One region of the Paeniglutamicibacter kerguelensis genome, then DNA from elsewhere that is predicted to be linked to it. Evidence: riboswitches for the same ligand, from Rfam matches in the RefSeq annotation. Region 1 holds a riboswitch; each other region holds the start of a gene.

What was found. Region 1 has a riboswitch for S-adenosylmethionine ahead of JOF47_RS18075 (flavin reductase family protein). Riboswitches for the same ligand answer to the same signal wherever they lie in the genome.
Region 2: another riboswitch for S-adenosylmethionine. It lies ahead of JOF47_RS02805 (bifunctional o-acetylhomoserine/o-acetylserine sulfhydrylase); the one in region 1 lies ahead of JOF47_RS18075 (flavin reductase family protein).
Region 3: another riboswitch for S-adenosylmethionine. It lies ahead of JOF47_RS20855 (methionine ABC transporter ATP-binding protein); the one in region 1 lies ahead of JOF47_RS18075 (flavin reductase family protein).

What each region holds. Positions count from the first base shown of each region.
Region 1 covers NZ_JAGIOF010000001.1:3,971,147-3,977,398, reverse strand. The annotation lists gene JOF47_RS18100 (acyltransferase family protein) at 1-1,623, shown strand, start outside; gene rpsF (30S ribosomal protein S6) at 1,812-2,117, shown strand; gene JOF47_RS18090 (single-stranded DNA-binding protein) at 2,163-2,753, shown strand; gene rpsR (30S ribosomal protein S18) at 2,816-3,055, shown strand; gene rplI (50S ribosomal protein L9) at 3,071-3,526, shown strand; SAM riboswitch class IV at 3,778-3,891, shown strand; gene JOF47_RS18075 (flavin reductase family protein) at 3,963-4,472, shown strand; gene JOF47_RS18070 (DUF1801 domain-containing protein) at 4,572-4,997, opposite strand; gene dnaB (replicative DNA helicase) at 5,509-6,252, shown strand, end outside.
Region 2 covers NZ_JAGIOF010000001.1:625,194-631,445, reverse strand. The annotation lists gene metX (homoserine O-acetyltransferase MetX) at 1-218, opposite strand, end outside; gene JOF47_RS02805 (bifunctional o-acetylhomoserine/o-acetylserine sulfhydrylase) at 221-1,567, opposite strand; SAM riboswitch class IV at 1,643-1,758, opposite strand; gene JOF47_RS02800 (VOC family protein) at 1,928-2,572, shown strand; gene JOF47_RS02795 (IS982 family transposase) at 2,654-3,562, shown strand; gene JOF47_RS02790 (hypothetical protein) at 4,044-4,322, opposite strand; gene JOF47_RS02785 (CPBP family intramembrane glutamic endopeptidase) at 4,474-5,247, opposite strand; gene JOF47_RS02780 (phosphotransferase family protein) at 5,356-6,201, shown strand; gene JOF47_RS02775 (DeoR/GlpR family DNA-binding transcription regulator) at 6,198-6,252, opposite strand, start outside.
Region 3 covers NZ_JAGIOF010000004.1:331,931-338,182, reverse strand. The annotation lists gene JOF47_RS20865 (LLM class flavin-dependent oxidoreductase) at 59-1,462, shown strand; gene JOF47_RS20860 (DUF1345 domain-containing protein) at 1,607-2,257, opposite strand; SAM riboswitch class I at 2,577-2,671, shown strand; gene JOF47_RS20855 (methionine ABC transporter ATP-binding protein) at 2,771-3,595, shown strand; gene JOF47_RS20850 (methionine ABC transporter permease) at 3,588-4,322, shown strand; gene JOF47_RS20845 (NtaA/DmoA family FMN-dependent monooxygenase) at 4,360-5,778, shown strand; gene JOF47_RS20840 (acyl-CoA dehydrogenase family protein) at 5,790-6,252, shown strand, end outside.

The DNA.
Region 1 (6,252 bases):
TTGGGCTCCCTGGCCCGGGAGCGCGCGGGCCGCGAGGATACCGCCGGAGGGTTGCCACGCATCGCGCTCCTGCTGGTCTTCGGTGCGGTCATCGTCGCCTCGCTGGCATACTCGATGGTGTTGGTGGGCTCAGGGAATCCGGCCGCCTATTTCGTCACCCCGGCCCGTGTCTGGGAACTGGCCGCCGGCGGCCTGCTGGCACTGCTGCTCGCCCCGTCCGGACCTGGTCTTGAACGAGGCAACGGCCGCTGGTTCCATGCTGCCGGAGCCCGCACCGCGCTAGCCTGGAGCGGTTTTGCCGCCATCGCGGCGGCGGCCTTTGGCTTTGGTTCGGCCACGCCCTTCCCGGGTCTGTCCGCGGCGCTGCCGGTGGCCGGAACCCTGGCGGTGGTCATGGCCGGGGAGACCCGAGGCCCGTTCGCCCCGCAAAAGATCCTCGAACTTCCCCCGGTGCAATGGGTGGGCAACGTGTCCTACTCGCTGTACCTGTGGCACTGGCCGGTGCTCATCTTCTTCCTCCACTTCTCCGGCAGCGAGCCGGGCCCGGCCCAGGGGATCGGGTTGCTGGCCCTGTCGTTGCTGCTCGCCGGGGCCAGCCACCGCTGGATCGAAACCCCGGTGCGTTCCCTGGCGCCGCTGGCTTCCTCAAAGTGGCGGACCCTGGGCATCGGGGTGATCGTGGTCGGACTGGTCGCGGCGATGTCACTGGCCCCCGGGCCCCTGGCCCAACGTGACACCGTCGCGCAGGAAGGTACGGCCGCCACCCTGCTCGCCGCACCTCCGCCCGGGTTCGGTGCCGCCTCGGTGCCCGCCGGCGCGCCGCCCTACCTGCGGGGCGTGAAGCAGATCGTCCCGGTCCCCGCCGACGCCGAGCATGACCTGCCGCACCTGGGCGAGTGCGTCCAAAAACCGCGTTCCCGGGTCACCCTTGAATGCACCACGGGTGCGGCGGACGGGTCCCTGACCATTGCCCTGGTGGGCGACTCGCACGCTACGCATTGGTACCGGGCGCTGGAGGCCACCGCCAAGGAACACGGCTGGACGCTGTTGACCTATCTGAAGAATTCCTGCCCGTTCACCGCCGCCGAGCGCACCGCCGAGAAGAACGGCAGCATTTCGTGCCACCAGGCCAACGAGGACACCTTGAAGCGGATCGTCTCCCGTGGAATCGTGGATGCGGTGGTGACCAGCCACTGGGCCGGGTCCGTCTTCGAAAAGGGTGCCGCCGAGGGTTTCGCCGACTACTGGGGCCAGCTTGAGGATGCTGGCATCAAGGTCTACCCGATTATCGACACCCCGCGCCCCGGGACGAAGTCCTATGCACGGGACTGCGTGGCGTTGCACCCGGAGGAACTGGAATCCTGCGGTGCCCCGGCGTCCAAGGCCTTCGAAGCCAACGACTCCACCCTCGCCGCGGCCGAACGCGAGCCGCGGGTCGGCGTACTGGATTTCTCCGACCAGTTCTGTGTCCGCGGATTCTGCCCGGCCGTGATCGGGAACGTGTTGGTGTACCGGGACGGGCACCACGTCTCCGACACCTACATGCGCACCCTTGCCCCGGTTTTCGGCATCCGGATCGAGGCGATGCTGCATGCCGACGGGCTGAACGACGACGTGCGGTGACCCGTGTGCTGGACAACGCGCGGGTGACGCATGCAACCCGGCGAAGTCTTGGCCGGCATGGTTTTTCCGTTAGACTGGATGAGGCTGTTTCTGTCGTGCCTGGCAATCGGGCATCGACGACAGCAAATGCAAAGAACCTCCTGTTGCGGAAATGCCGTGACCGTTTAGCCCAAAGGAGGTGGGTTCACATGCGTGCTTATGAATTGATGGTGCTGATCGACCCCGAGGTCGACGAGCGAACCGTTGAACCGACCCTCGGTAAGTTCCTGGACGTTGTCCGTAACGATGGTGGAACCATCGAGAACGTTGACATCTGGGGCCGTCGCCGCCTTGCCTACGACATTCAGAAGAAGTCGGAAGCCATCTACGCGGTAGTTAACTTCACCGCCACCCCCGCTACTTCCGCGGAACTTGATCGCCAGTTGAGCCTCAATGAGACCATCATGCGCACCAAGATCACCCGTCCGGAAGAGGCAAAGGTCGTTGCAGAGTAATTCTGCTTTTCGATCTTCGTAGAACAACACCTTTAGGAGGCTCCAATGGCAGGCGAGACCGTCATTACGGTAATCGGCAATTTGACCGGTGACCCAGAACTACGTTTCACCCCGTCAGGGTCGGCAGTCGCGAACTTCACGATCGCTTCGACCCCGCGAACCTTCGATCGCCAGTCCAATGAGTGGAAGGACGGCGACACGCTGTTCCTCCGCGCATCGGTGTGGCGTGAGGCTGCCGAAAACGTCGCTGAGACGTTGACCAAGGGCACTCGTGTCATTGCTCAGGGCCGCCTCAAGTCGCGTTCTTACGAAACCAAGGAAGGCGAAAAGCGCAACGTCACCGAGCTCGAGGTCGATGAAATCGGCCCGTCGCTGCGTTACGCTTCCGCAAAGGTCACCCGCACCCAGCGCTCCGGCAATGGTGGCAATGGTGGCTTTGGTGGACAGAATGCCGGCGGCAACGCCGGCGGATTCGGCGGCGGCAATGCCGGCGGCCAGGGTGGTTTCGGTGGCGGCAACGCCGGCGGAAACAGCGGTGGCGGCTGGAATGCACCTGCAGCCGATCCATGGGGCGCTCCTGCCGGAGGAAACAACGGCGGATGGGGCAACCCGGGTTCTGACGAACCGCCCTTCTAAACAAAATTATTCACCATCCCGCAGAAAATTCTGCGGGCTCCACCTGATAAAGGAGCTCCACGATGGCTAAGGCTGAACTCCGTAAGCCCAAACCAAAGTCCAACCCCTTGAAGGCCGCTGACATCACTGTCATCGACTACAAGGACGTAGCATTGCTGCGCAAGTTCATTTCGGATCGCGGAAAGATCCGTGCCCGTCGCGTTACCGGCGTTTCCGTTCAGGAACAGCGCAAGATCGCACAGGCCATCAAGAACGCGCGTGAAGTAGCCTTGCTGCCTTACTCCGGCGCTGGCCGCGGCTAAGGAAGGTATACAAACATGGCAAAGCTCATTCTGACCCACGAAGTTACCGGCCTCGGTGCCGCAGGCAACATCGTTGAGGTGAAGAACGGTTACGCACGTAACTACCTTCTCCCGCGCTCGTTCGCCATCACCTGGACCCCGGGCGGTGAGAAGCAGGTTGAGTCGATCAAGGCCGCCCGTGCTGCTCGCGCCGTTGCGTCCTTGGAAGAAGCACAGGCACTTGCCGCCGCTATCTCCGCCAAGCCGGTCAAGCTGACCGTCAAGGCCGGCGCTACCGGTCGCCTCTTCGGCACCGTCAAGACCGACGACATCGCCAAGGCTGTTGCAGCCGCCGGCGTTGGCGCGATCGACAAGCGCAACATCGAGATCAACGATCACATCAAGTCGACGGGCAACTACTCGGCTACCGTGCGTCTGCACACCGATGTATCCGCGACCATCTCGCTGGTAGTTGTTGCCGCAAAGAAGTAATTCTCTGCGCACCCATCGTCCCCCGGGTCGATAAACGATGAGGACTCCACCTTCGGGTGGGGTCCTCATTGCTTTGCCCCGGGGAAACGCCCGATGCGCGGTCTTGTCCAACCTTCCAAATCAGGCTATATCGACTACTGCCGGTAGATAGCGAGATTTGGTCGCAGAATCTTCGATTCTTACGCCACATGTCCCAATGTGTCGAAACAATCTTTGACGGACGCTAAACGTTTCTCTTAACGTTAGTCATGAATCAAGAGCGTCAACGTAAAAGCCCTGGCTTGTTGACCGGCAACCCTCTCACGGTAGTGGGGTGCTCCAGGTGACGATTCGGCCTACCGGGACCCCGGGGGCAAGTACCGCACACCTTTGATGGGCAGCTGCGCTTTTGGCGCGTACCCGGTACAAGGTGGGCACGAAGCCGAAGGACCGAGCCATGACTCTTGCAACAGACCTCACCCCAGATGCCTTGCGCAACGTTTTCGCCCAGCATCCGTCCGGCATTGCAGCATTGTGCGCCATCGTCGACGGGGAGCCCCAGGGCATCGTCGCTTCATCTTTCACCGTGGGTGTTTCGATGGATCCGCCCTTGGTGATGTTCGCGGTCCAGAACACGTCGCGCACCTGGCCCGTCGTTCGCTCCAATGCCCGTATTGGTGTCTCCGTGCTCAGCGAGAAGAACGAGGGCGTTTGCCGCCAGATTGCTTCCAAGACCGGGGACCGCTTTGCGGGGCTTCGCCTGGATTCCACCGACGAAGGCGCCCTGTTGCTCCATGATGCAAGCCTGTGGCTCGACTGCTCGGTGGAGCAGGAGATTCCCGCGGGCGACCACCACGTGGTGCTGTTGCGCGTGCACGGCCACCGGACGAGCGATGAAACGAATTCCCCGCTGGTCTTCCACGGGTCGGCCTTCCGTCGCCTGGAGGCTGAACAGCTCGTCTCCTAGACGCGGTCCAGAAGCACGAGGGCTGCAGGTCCGCGATCCGCCACGTACGTGGTCTTGCGGCCCTGCGGCCCTTCACTTTTGCGGCCGTAGTCCCGGTCGCTAGGAGGGGTCGTGTAATACGTTCATCGTGTGCTGGAAGCCGTGACGGGCCAGCTCGGTGAGGACCTCAAAGTCGATATCGGAGAGCTTGTTGACGTAGAGGCAGGCAGCGCCTCGTTTGTGCTTCCCAAGCTTGGCCAAGAGCTCGCGCGATTCCTCGGTGCCGGTCAGCACGTAGAGGGAAAGATTTGCCGAGCGTGGTGAGAATCCAATGGCCGGCGCATCGCCTTCCCTGCCCGAATCGTATTTGTAGTGGTAAGTCCCAAACCCGATGATGCTTGGTCCCCACATGGTTGCCGGCTGCCCGGAGACCCCCTCCATCATTTCCAGCAAGACCTGCGCATCGGCGCGCCGAGTCGGATGGGCGACGGAGGCGATGAATTCATGCGGGTCAACCCGGGTGGGGACAGTTTTATTGGCAGCCATGCGAGTCAGTATTGCAGCGCCGTCGACGCTCATCAACCTCGTTAATCCCCAGAAACCTTCGAGCTCTGTGGATAGCTGTGGATAGTTTGTGGGTAACCGTGGAATTCATCAGGTGTTAACCGCGGAATCTCGGGGTTTTTGTGTGTATAACCAGGTTTTTCATCCTGAGAAACTGTGGATAACTACTTTCTGTCCACAGGCATGTAAATATATAAAGCCTAGTCAACTGCCATTTTTAGAGAATAATTGTCGGTAATCCACAATGTTCTCCCCAAGCTGTGCACACAACACGCCGCGAGGTACACAGGTTATGCACAGCCCCTGTGGATAACGGTGTTGGGTTTGAGGCAAATGGGGTCTAAGGTGACAGTGTTCCCCACCTATTTCCACAGGCTTGCGTGTCTCTTCGCACACGTGAGATTGGACGTACCAAAAGGTCGGCCGACCCTGCGACACTGAAGTAGGAAATGACGCGGAAACTGGGAACCCGCGGTGCTTGAAGGGAAGACCCGTGTCGCTAGCCAACATCGAAACCAATTCTGAATCCGGCGATTCAGCCTACGGCCGCACGCCGCCTCAGGATCTCGTGGCCGAACAGAGCGTGCTCGGCGGCATGATGCTCTCCAAGGATGCCATCGCGGATTGCGTGGAGGTCCTGCGCGGACTCGATTTCTATCGCCCGGCGCACGAAGCCATCTACGAAGCGATCATCGACCTCTACGGCCGCGGCGAGCCCGCCGACGCCGTGACGGTCTCCGACCTCTTGACCAAGCGCGGGGAAATCACCCGCATTGGCGGTCCGGCCTACCTCCACACGTTGATCCAGTCCGTCCCCACGGCTGCCAATGCCGGCTTCTACGCCGAGATCGTTCGCGAGCGCGCGGTGCTGCGCCGATTGGTTGACGCGGGTACCAAGATCGTCCAGCTTGGCTATTCGCAGGACGGCGAAGTCGACGCGATCGTCAACGAAGCCCAGGCCGAGGTCTACAAGGTCGCCGAACGCCGCACCGCGGAAGACTACGTGCCGCTTCGCGACATCATCGAGGGAACCGTCGACGAAATCGAGTCGGCTGGTTCCCGTGGCGAGGGCATGACCGGCGTGCCCACCGGCTTCTACGAGCTCGATGAGTTGACCCAGGGCCTGCATGGCGGCCAGATGATCGTCATCGCCGCCCGCCCGGCCGTCGGCAAGTCAACGTTCGCGTTGGACTTCGCCAGGTCGGCGGCCATCAAGAACAACATGACCGCAGTATTC
Region 2 (6,252 bases), 3.3 Mb from region 1:
ACGTGCGAGTCCCCGGTCAGCGCGTGGGCGATATAAACCGCGTTGGACGCGTCTTCGTTGAGCGTCCCCCAGGTTTCAAAGCCCAGCACCACGTCCGGAAGCACGCCGCCGGTTTCAAAGGTGTATTCACCCGTGCGGAGGTGCCGAAGGATCCCGTCCGGGGCATAGTCCAACGTCTGGGCGGTTTCGGCGTCGTAAAGCACCACGTCAGTCTCCACGCTCAACGAGTTACACCCTGCAGTTCAACCTCGGCCAGCGAGGCGACTGCCTCAAAGCCGGCCCGGAGGTCGGCAATGATGTCGGCAACGTTTTCAATGCCCACGCTCAGGCGCACCAGCCCCGGGGAAACACCGGCCGCGACCCGCTCGGCCTCGGTGAGCTGCGCGTGGGTGGTGGAGGCCGGGTGGACCACCAGCGAGCGGACGTCGCCAAGGTTTGCCACGTGGGAGTGCAGCTTCAGCGCGTCAACGAAACCTTGGCCGGCCTCGAGGCCGCCGGAGATTTCGAAAGCAACAATCGCCCCGATGCCCTTCGGGCCGTACTTGCGGCCGCGCTCGAACCACGGGCTCGACTCGATGCCGGCGTAGTTGACCGACTCGACCTGCGGCTGCGCCTCAAGCCAGTTGGCGACCTCCACGGCGTTGGAGACGTGGCGTTCGATGCGCAGCGACAGCGTTTCCAGGCCCTGGGCGATCAGGAACGCATTGAACGGGGAAACGGCCGAGCCCAGGTCGCGCAGCAGCTGGACGCGGGCCTTGAGGATGTAGGCAAGGTTGGCGCCGAGGATGCCGTCGACACCCAGGTCGCGGCCGAAGACCAGGCCGTTGTAGGACTCGTCCGGGGTGTTGAAGCCCGGGAACTTTTCCGGGTCGGCGGCGAAGTCGAAGTTGCCCGAGTCCACGATGACGCCGGCGATGGCCGTGCCGTGGCCGCCGAGGTACTTGGTGGCCGAGTGGATCACGATGTCCGCACCCCATTCGATGGGACGCACCAGGTACGGGGTGGCAAGTGTGTTGTCGACGATCAGCGGGACGCCGGCCTCGTGGGCGATGGCCGAGATCGATTCGATGTCCAGGACGTCCTGGCGGGGGTTGGATACGACCTCGCCGAAGAGTGCCTTGGTGTTCGGCTTGATCGCGGCGCGCCAACCCTCGAGGTCGTCGGGATCGGCAACAAAAGTGACCTCGATGCCCAGCTTGCGCAGCGTGTGCTTGAACAGGTTCTGCGTTCCGCCATACAGGCTGGGGCTTGCCACGATGTGGTCCCCGGCCTCGGCGAGGTTGAGGACCGCGAAGGTCGTGGCGGCCTGGCCCGAGGCCAGCAGCAGTGCACCGACGCCTCCCTCGAGGCTGGCGATGCGCTGCTCCACTGCGTCTTGGGTGGGGTTACCGATGCGCGTGTAGATCGGTTCCAGTTCCTGGAGCGCGAAGCGTGCGGCCGCGCTTTCCGCGGTCGGGAACACAAAGGCAGTGGTTTGGTAGATCGGCAGGGCCCGCGCGCCGGTGGTGGCGTCGGGCTCCTGGCCCACGTGGATCTGACGAGTTTCGAATGACCAGTCGTTTGACATCGTTCTCCCCTTCAAAGGAATCAAGGGGTATGCCCGTAACAGACACCTGTGGCGTCGTATGTTACGTAGGGGGCATGCCCGCGCTTGTCCTGCATCCTTGTGACGCAGGGCCTGGTCTTCACCCGGGGCACCCCACCGCGGTGGAGGGTTGCCGTCCAGCAAGCCGGGGCTTGTTGCTGGAACTCATGACCTTGTAAATCAGTCTGGCGCACGGAATTGCGGGCGCGCAAGATCATCTCAAAATATGACAATGCCGAAAAAGCGGAGCGGCGCCCCGATCTCGACCATGAAACCACCAGCCAAACTCAAGTTAGGCAATCCTAAGTCGAGAGCTAGATCACATCGTGCCATGATGGGGGCATGATGAGGTTGGACCATGTAACTTACGCTTGTGGACCCGACGGCCTCGCGGCAACTGCCGCTCGGATCGGCGCGGCCCTTGGACTCGAATCTGTAAAGGGCGGTATACACCCACGATTTGGCACCCGCAATGTCATCTTCCCGTTGCTGAATGACCAGTACCTCGAAGTTGTCGAGGTACTGAACCACCCGTCATCGGACAAGGCACCGTTCGGCCAGGCCGTTCGCGCCCGTTCCGAACTTGGTGGCGGCTGGATGGGCTGGTGCGTTGCGGTTGATGACCTGGCACCGGTCGAGGCACGCCTGGGCCGTGGCTCGGTGCCGGGAAACCGGAAGTTCCCCGATGGACAGGAACTGACCTGGCGCCAGATCGGCATCAACGGTTTGATCGCCGATCCGCAGGTCCCCTACATGCTGCGTTGGGATGACGGGACAGAAAACCTGCACCCGTCGAAGGCCCTGACGCCCGTCGGCAAGATTTCGTCGATCAGCATCGCCGGATCGAGCGAACGCGTCGCAGACTGGCTCGGACAGCCCGAGCAGTTGCCCGTCGGCGAAGTCAAGGTCGACTGGCAGGCACCCAACGGGACGCCGGGAATCCTTTCGGTGACCTTCGAAACCCCCAAGGGTTCCATCACGCTCTAGATGATTGATTCCAAGGGGTGACAGCGCAGGCAAGGGTGTCCAGACTCGAATTACTACCCGTATCGACCTTGGACGGTTCCGATGGACAACGACCTGGACACCCTTGCAACAGCACTGTACGCCTCGACGGACGACTTTTTGAAGGCCAATCCGCAGTTGCTTCCGTGGCGTCCGGCGGTCGGTTTGCAGCCGAGGATCACCGACGCGGAACTGGTCACCGTGTCCGTGCTCCAGGCCTTGCTGGGCTTCACCTCGGAACGCCGCTGGCTTCGCCATGCGAGGGCTGACCTCTGCGAATGGTTCCCACACCTGCCCGAGCAATCCGGCTACAACAAGCGCCTGCGGCACTTGGGAGAAACCCTCCAAGCCGTGATTGCCTACCTGGGCCGGGACACCGGCCTGTGGGCCGATGGCATCTGGGTGGCCGACTCCACCCCCGTCGAATGCGGGCGCTCCCGCGAGACGGCGCACCGCTCCGAGCTGGCGGGGTTCGCCGAATACGGGTACTGCGCCTCGCATTCACGCTGGTTCTGGGGCCTGCGCCTGCACCTGTTGTGCACGCTGTCCGGGCTGCCGGTGGGTTTCGCGTTGACCGGCGCGAAGGCCGACGAACGCGAAACCCTGCTGGGGATCCTGGACTCCATGCCCGCCGGGATCGGGGCCGGGCAAGTGATCCTGGCGGACAAGAACTACTACGGCAGGATCTTTGAACAGGACCTGGCCGAGGCCGGCATCGTCCTGGTGCGGCCCACCCGGCAGGGCGAGCGGCGACGACCGGGCAAGGAATTCCTGAAGCCATTGAGACAGGTCATCGAGTCAATCAACGACACACTCAAGGGCCAGCTGGACCTCGAATCACAAGGCGGGAGAACCATTGCCGGGGTCACCGTGCGGGTCCTGCAGCGGATCCTTGCCCTGACCGTGGTGATCTGGAACAACCAAAACACCGGCAGGCATCCGCTGCGCTCGTTGACCGCGTACGACCACTGATCCCTTGGAATCAATCATCTAGGCAATCACCCATTCAAACCAACAACCGCGGGGTTGTGGCGAACCGGACCTTCCGGATTCACCACAACCCCGCGGTTTTTGGTATCTCGTTGCTATCTCAAGCGGAGGCCTCAGGTTCAACGGATTGCCGCACTTCGTCTTTCAATACTTCAAGGTGCCGCACCATCATCGATGCGATGACCATGAACAGCCCTCCGATATACAGGACCTCTTGAAGGGCTTCGGCGACGTACCTGAACACTCCGGGGTAAGCGGGCCCGATGTCCTGGAGGTGAAGAACCCCCCGAGGTTCCGGTTAGAGCAAAGACCGCACCGACCAGGACCATGCTCAAGCCCAGCCGGAACAGGACCCTTGAGTTCATGTTGATTGGCATCGCACTTTCCCTATTTCCCCCGTCGTCGCGACAGGAGGCCTGAACTCCACTGAAGTTTTCGGTATACGAATCGGCCGACCGCATCGTCATTCCTGTTCCGAGACCGGATGCGGTCGCTGTTCCCTGCGGATTCCCGCCACGGCTTCCTCGGCCGATTTCACCACGAAGGATCCCGCCAGCAGGAACAAGCCCCCGTAGAACGAGCCTTGTTGAAGTACGTACACGGCATCTCCGATCATCCCGAGCGGCAGTGGGTAGCCAATGACATTGAAGGCCCAGTTCATCAGCGGGGACACCACGATGTTGAATACCAGCCCGATGATTCCCAGGATCAGCCCCACCCCGAACATTCTTTGAGAACTCATTGCGGTGGGCACGTTTGGCTCCTGCCGGTCGGCTTCCTTCCGCCACCGTCCGGCATATGTGGACAAGGGCAGGAAGGAGGTGGCTTTGCGCTCAGCCTAACAAAGACCTCATTTTCCGCAAGCCACTCAAACAGTCTGATCAAACAGTTATTTACGATCCAACACCAATGGCCGAACCCAAGAGTGCATAACCGACGAAACCGGCGATATCCAGGAATGCATGCGCGATGACCAGCGGCATGACCCGGCCCCGCCGGGAATACACGTAGCCGAAGACGACGCCCATGGCGACGTTGCCGATAAACGGCCCGAACCCCTGGTAGAGGTGGTAGCTGCCGCGCAGCACCGCGCTGGTGAAAATGATCTGCCACTTGCCCCAGCCAAGGCGCCCCAACCGCTCGAAGAGGTACCCCACGACGATGACCTCTTCCAGGATCCCGTGGCGGATCGCCGAAAGGACCAGGACGGGAAGAGTCCACCAATAGTCGTCCAATGCGGCAGGGACGATGATCGTGGTCAGCCCCAGCGCGCGGCCGACCGCATACACGCCGAGCGTTCCGAGGCCCATGGCCAGGAACAGGCCGGCACCCCAGCCAAGGTCCTTGAACGGCTTCGTGAGGTCAAAACCCAACCTTGCAAAGGGGTTGCCTCCGGGCAAGCGCCACAGCAGGTAGAACACCAGCATGACCGGCACCAGGGCAAAGAAGATGTCCAGGAGTTGGTAGGTGAGGTCGAAGTACTCGCGCTTGTTCAGGGAATTGTTCAGCGTCGTCGTCTGCGAACCCAGGGGTGCGCGGGTCATCTTGTCGATGAGGTTCACGATCGAGTACACGCCCGATTGCCCCAGGGAAAGACCTAGCACTATCAGCAGCTCGATCTTCAGCGCCTTGCGCGTGGTGCCGTCCGGGTTGCCGGCCGGTGGCATCGCGGGTTCGATGGGTTGGTTTTGCTCCACTGACCTTTGATTCATGTTCCCGATCCTACTGTGCCGCGCCGCATCAACACCCCTACGTTGACCTGCAAGGATAGTACCGTGATCCGAGTACCGCTGCCCCGTGAAATCGCCCTCGCCCAATCTCTCCATCCGGGTCCCGCGTGGGAATCCGGCCACGTCAACGTGGGCGGCCAATTCCATGTGGTGCTCGTCGCCGAAAACGAGGCGGTGCTGCGGATAAGCCGCACGCGTGCCGCCGCGCTGGAGATGCAGCGGAGGGTGGACCTCGTCGAGGCATTGGCACCCAGGCTCGGATTCGAGCTGCCGACGGCGCTCACCCCCGTGTGGCACGGAAACGACTGCTCCGCGGTGGTCCAGCGCTATGTCCCCGGCAGCGCACACGCCCCGCACCGGGGCGATGCCGCGGCGCTGCGGAGGCTGGTGGAGGAACTTGCGGGCATCGACGTGGCTCCGCTGGCCGGCCTGTTGGCACGGCCCTTTGCGTTCAACGGCCCATGGACGGCCGTGAAAACCGCCGCAACGCTGCGGGCGCTGCCCACGGAACTGGTCGCGGATGCAGAACTGGTGCTGGCAACCATCGCCGGCTTCGCCTCGATCCCGCCGGCGCTTGTCCACGGCGACCTGGCCGGACACAATGTGCACTGGCTCGACGGCAGGCTCGTTGGCGTGCTGGATTGGGACCTGGCTGCGGCCTGGGACCCGGCGCTCAACAGCGCCTACCTGGGTCTCTGGCATGGCGAGTCGATGCTGGACCTGATGGCGCCCACCGCGCAGGAAGCCTGGCGGGCACGCGTATGGCTCGGCGCCATGAGCCTGGAAAGCATCTACAACGTCGGCCTGGCCAACGACCCTGCACAGCTCGAGGCGATGGTTGCCAGGGTTGCCGGCCGCATCCGGCGCGCCGCGGCCGCGGCGCGGTCCTAGCGCCCGGGCAACGCCGCGGGGGCGATGATCACCGGGATGCCCGCCGATTCG
Region 3 (6,252 bases), on a different contig from region 1:
CCTTGAATTGGATCGCTTTGGCGACCCGCGATTCCCCCTACCCCTGCAAAGGAACATCATGAGCACGACTTCCGCACAACGCCAGATCCGTTTCAATGCCTTCGACATGAACTGCGTCGGTCACCAATCTCCCGGGCTGTGGAAGCACCCGAAGGACCAGTCCGCACGCTACAAGGACCTGTCCTACTGGACCGATCTTGCCAAGACCCTGGAAAAGGGAAAGTTCGACGGCATCTTCATCGCCGATGTGCTGGGCACCTACGATGTCTTCGGCGGTTCCAACGAGGTGCCGTTGCGTGCCGGAACCCAGGTTCCCGTCAACGATCCAATGATGCTCGTCTCCGCCATGGCCGCCGTGACCGAACACCTGGGATTCGGCGTCACCGCCGGCACCGCCTACGAGCACCCGTACCCGTTTGCCCGTCGCCTGGCCACGCTTGACCACCTCACCAAGGGACGCGTCGGCTGGAACGTCGTCACCGGATACCTGCCCTCCGCGGCACGGAACATGGGCCAGGAAGACCAGCTGGAACACGACGAGCGTTACAACCACGCCGATGAATACATGGAAGTCATCTACAAGCTTCTTGAGGGTTCGTGGGAAGAGGACGCGGTGGTGCGCGACGTCGAACGCGGCATCTTCACCGACCCGACCAAGGTCCATGAGATCAAGCACGAGGGCAAGTACTTCAAGGTCCCCGGCATCGCGATCACCGAGCCGAGCCCGCAGCGCACACCCGTGGTGTTCCAAGCCGGCGCCTCTCCGCGTGGCCTGAAGTTCGCCTCGGAAAACGCTGAGGCAGTCTTCGTGACCTCGCCGACCAAGGAAATCCTCAAGGAAACCGTCACCAAGATCCGCGATGCCGCAGAGGCCGCGGGCCGTGGCCGCTACGACGTGCGCATCTACGCCATGCAGACCATCGTCACCGGCCCCGACAGCGCCAGCGCCGAAGCGAAGTTCGAGGACTACAAGTCCTACGCCGACATAGACGGCGCCCTGGCGCTGATTTCCGGCTGGATGGGTGTCGACCTGTCCACGTACGGTCCCGACGACGTCATCGGCGACAACGTGAAATCAAACGCCATCCAGTCCTCCGTTGCAACGTTCCAGAAGGCCAGCGGCGATGACGGCAACCCCTGGACGATTCGCCAGCTTGCCGAATGGGTGGGCGTCGGCGGCTTCGGCCCGATCACCGTTGGTTCCGGGGCCGAGGTGGCGGAAAAGCTCATCGACTGGGTCGCGGAAACCGACGTCGACGGCTTCAACCTCGCCTATGCCATCACTCCCGGCACGTTCGAGGACGTCGTTGAGTTCGTTGTTCCGGAGCTCCAGGCCCGCGGCGCATACCAGAGCGAATATGTCGAGGGCACGCTGCGCAACAAGCTCTTCGGCAAGGGCGACCGCGTCCAGGAATCGCACAAGGCCGCCAACTACCGGCTCTCCGCCGCAAAGGTCGGCTAGCGGGCACTGCCCCACTGGTTGCCCAGCGCCCGAAGTCCAGCGCAACCAACTGCGTTTCCGACGGGGATCCCAGCCATGCCGGGATCCCCGTCCCGCCAAGTCAAGCGGGATCTTTCAAGGCCCGGACTCGAACCGGGGCACCCGTTACGGGGCCAGGCTGACGACCAGGTTGATGGTGGTGGCCAGGATTCCCGTGCCAAACACAAACGCCAGCAGGCTGTGGCGCAGCGCTGCCGATCGCATCACACGTGAGGTGATGTTTGTGTCCGACACCTGATAAGTCATGCCCATGCTGAACGCCATGTAGGCAAAATCGGTGTATTGCGGCGGTTCCTTCTGGTTGAAGTCGATGCCACCGGGCGCTCCGTCGTAGTAAATCACCGCATAGCGCAGCGTAAACAACGTGTGCACGAGCAGCCACGACATCCCCGTGCAGGTCAAGGCCAGCAGTGCCAGCAGGAACCGTGCATTTCCATCGGCGTTCTTGCTGCCCAACATCACCAGGACGACGGCGGCCAGCGACCCCAGTGCCGCCAAGAGGATCAGAAGGTCCGAGGTGCTGCGGCCGGGGTCCTCTTCCTGGGCATGGGCGGCCGTGCGGACATGATCCATCGGGGTGATGCTCGACCACACCCAGAGGTTGTAGATCAGCGCGGCGAGGCCCCAACCCACTGCCGGCGCATACACCCAGGCGCCAAGAAGCCCTGTCAGCGCGGCTGCGAAACCACCGCCGACAACCATGCCGATGATGCGCAACCGGCGGTGCCGAGTGCGTTCTGAGCGTGCGATCTTCATGTGGCGATCATGCCACGGCCCGCCATCGCGGCGCGGGATGATCAATCGAAACGTTGCATCATGTCAGCGGGCACTTCGCGCTCGAGATCTGGCGAAGCGAGGTTTTCGGCGGATTATCAACATGACGCTGCTATGAAGCAAGCCGATATGAAATTCGCGCGTCACAATCGGTCTTGTGACATTTCTTGAAGAAAAAACGGGCTAAAGACGGAGCTTTTCGAGCGTTTGTTTCATGAGGTGGTCATATTTGTTGGTGCTGTCGAAGAATCTGCGACACACTTGAGTTGTTCCGTCCCGGTGAAATGCCTGGAACGGTACGACACCATCCAGAGCGGCTGAGAGACCTGGCTCGTTGACGCCGCAGCAACCACCCCTATGCGTAGGGGCCGGTGCTACCGCCAGGACCGATGGAGATAGCCAACTCTGTTCCGGTCCACTGGTCGACCCCTAGCGGGAGGCCGGCCGATCGGTCGTGCTGTTGGCGTCCCTCGGGTAAACCGAGAGGAGTTGGACATGATCAACATCAAAGACGTGTCCACAGTTTTCCCGTCAGCGGATAATCCCTTTGTTGCCGTGGACAACGTTTCGCTGGAGATCCCGCGAGGCTCAATCCAAGGAATCATTGGTTTTTCCGGCGCAGGCAAGTCGACCCTGCTGCGCAACATCAACCTGCTTGAGCGACCAACCAGCGGGCAAATCATCGTCGACGGCACGGACCTTACCGCGCTGAACGATGAAGAACTGCGTCGGGCGCGCCACCACATCGGCATGATCTTTCAGCACTTCAACCTCTTGAACAACCGCAATGCCGTTGAGAATGTCGAACTCAGCCTCAAGTTTGCCGGTGTCCCCAAAAAGGACCGCCGGCGCCGGGCACTGGAAGCCCTAGCGATCGTGGACCTGGCGGACAAGACAACTGCTTACCCCGGCCAGCTCTCCGGCGGCCAAAAGCAGCGCGTTGCGATTGCCCGCGCACTGGCCACAGAGCCGAAGGTGCTTCTGTGCGACGAACCGACTTCCGCCGTTGACCCGCGGACCACTGCCTCGGTCCTCCAGTACCTTTCCGACATCAACGCCCAATTGGGTATCACCACGGTCATCGTGACGCACGAAATGAATGTCGTAAAGGCCATTGCGGACAACGTCGCGGTCATGGAGGACGGGGCGGTTGTCGAGCAATTCGACATTGCCTCACTGAAGAACCCGGCGTTCACCCCCGCCACCGCAATCGGCCGATACCTGATCTCAGATGAAATTTCGCTGGATCGAAAGCCAACCACGGCCCCGGCACCCGCGTCGGCTGCAACCGAATCCTTGAAGGAGGAGTCTTATGTCTAATCTTGCATTTGGCATCAACGTCCTGGCGTCCTCCACCAACGGAAGCGGAGCCGCGGCCTTTGACCTCAACCGCATCATCGAATTGTGGCCCGAAATCGCCTTGGCCATCGGCCAGACCCTGGCCATGCTCCTGGTGTCGATTCCGATCGCGATCCTCATTGGAACCCCACTGGGCATCTGGCTCTACTCGATGTCGCCGAACGGCCTGCGCCCGCGCCCGCGCATCCACCGGATCGTTGACGGGCTCGTGAACACCATGCGTTCGTTCCCGTTCCTGATCCTGCTGATTGCCATCATTCCGTTCACGCGATTCGTTGTGGGAACAACCATCGGCACGGCCGCGGTGATCGTCCCGCTGACGATCAACGCCATCCCGTACTTCGCCCGATTCGTTGAGCAGAACCTGACCCAGCTGGGCAGTGGCGTGGTCGAAGCCGCCCGCGCCATGGGTGCCACCCGCGGACAAATTGTCAGGGATGTGCTGCTGGTCGAAGGGCGCCCGGCACTCATCGGCTCGATCACCATCATGACGGTGAGCTTCATCAGCTACTCGGCCATGGCCGGGTTGGTCGGTGGCGGCGGAATCGGCGACTTCGCCATCCGTTACGGCTATTACAGGTATGAAACGGGCATGATGATCGTCGCCATCGTCCTGATGATCCTGATGGTCCAACTGGTCCAGATCTCCGGCACCAGGCTCGCCGCACGCCTGGACAAGCGCCACTAACCCCACCCACCCCGGATACACCCTCTGGAGCCCCCTCATGAGCAATTCCAAACGTCCGCGCCTGCTGTTGAGCGCATTCCTGATGAACACCACCAGCCACATCCTTGGTGGGCAATGGCGTCATCCCGAGGCCCAGCAGCACCGCTTCAACGAGCTCAAGCTCTGGACCGAGCTGGCCAAGGAGCTTGAGGCCGCACGCTTCGACACGATCTTCCTTGCCGACGTCGTCGGACTCTACGGCGACCACGACGGGGGATGGGCATCGCACATCAAGCGCGGCCTGCAGGTTCCGTCCAACGACCCTCTGGTCCTTGCCTCGGCGCTCGCCGCGGTGACCGACGAAATCGGGTTGGCGTTCACCTCCTCGGTGATCCAGTCCGACCCGTTCCAGCTGGCACGCCAGCTCTCCACGCTCGACCACTTGAGCAACGGGCGCGTGGCCTGGAACATCGTCACCAGCGTGCTGGAAAATTCGCACCGCAACTTCGGCGCCGACGGGCTGACCGCGCACGCCGACCGCTATGACTGGGCCGAGGAATACGTCGAGGCCGCCTTCAAGCTCTGGGAAGGTTCCTGGGAAGATGGTGCCCTGCTTGCCGACAAGATCCGCGGCATCCATGCCGATCCGGCGCTGGTGAACAAGATCTACCACCGCGGGGAACGCTACTCGATCGACGGCCCGCACCTGTCCTCGCCAAGCCCGCAACGCACACCGTTCCTCTTCCAAGCCGGAAGCTCCCCGCGGGGCAAGGCCTTTGCCGCCGCCAACGCCGAAGCCACCTTCCTGTTTGCGCCGAACCCGGAAAACGTTCGCAAGAACTCGGGGATCATCCGGCAGCTGGCGGTCGACGCCGGCCGTGAAGCCGGCGACGTGAAGATCTTTGCCGGGCTTTCCTTTGTGGTGGGCAGCACCGAGGCCGAGGTCGCCCGCAAGCAGGCCGAGTACGACGAGTACCTCGACCTGGATGCCGTGGTCGCACACATCGGCGGCGGGCTGGGCATCGACCTGGGCGGGGTTCCACTGGACACCCCGCTGGGCGACGTCGACACCGAGGGCGGCAAGGGAGTCCTCGATGCGATTCGGGCCTCGGTTCCGGGTGGCAATCCGACCATCGGAGACCTGGCCCGTTACCGCGCCAAGGCGATGCAGATCGCCGGAACCCCGGAACAGATCGTTGACCAGCTTGAAATCTGGCAGGATGCCGGAACGGACGGCATCAACATCATCAACCAGATCCTTCCGGGCTCTTACACCGACTTCATCCAGGGTGTGATTCCGGAGCTGCGGGCCCGCGGGCTGGCGCAGAGCGAGTACGCCCCGGGGACGCTGCGCGAAAAGGTGTTCGGCCGTTCGGCAACCCTGGAACCCTCGCACCCCGCAGCCGCATTCCGTGGGGCGTTCGCCGAGCATTCGGCCGCCAACGAAAACCACTCAGCCATCTCCACGCTTTCCTGAAAGACAGAACCATGACGCTGATTCAAGACATCCCCTCGACGGTTGCCTCCGATTACGCGAGCCTGCACGAGCACTTCGCCGAAATCTTCGCACGCATTGCGGAGGGTTCCCGCGAACGCGATTTCGCACGGATCCTCCCTTTCGAACAGGTTGCCTGGCTCAACGAGGCTGGGTTCAGCGCCCTGCGCGTGCCGGTGGAGTTTGGCGGGGCGGGCGTCAGCGTCGAGACCTTCACCCGGTTGCTCATCGACTTGGCGGCAGCGGATTCCAACGTCGCCCACCTGTACCGCTCCCACTTCGGGTTCATCGAGTCCCTCCAGTGGCAGGAAGAACCGGTCGCCCGGCGCTGGTACGAGCTTGCGGCCGCGGGAAAGACCGTCGGAAACGCCTCGACCGAACGCGGGGGCAACGCTCTGGGGAGGCTGAACACCGTCCTGGCCAGGAACGGTGAGGACTGGGTGCTCAACGGCGAAA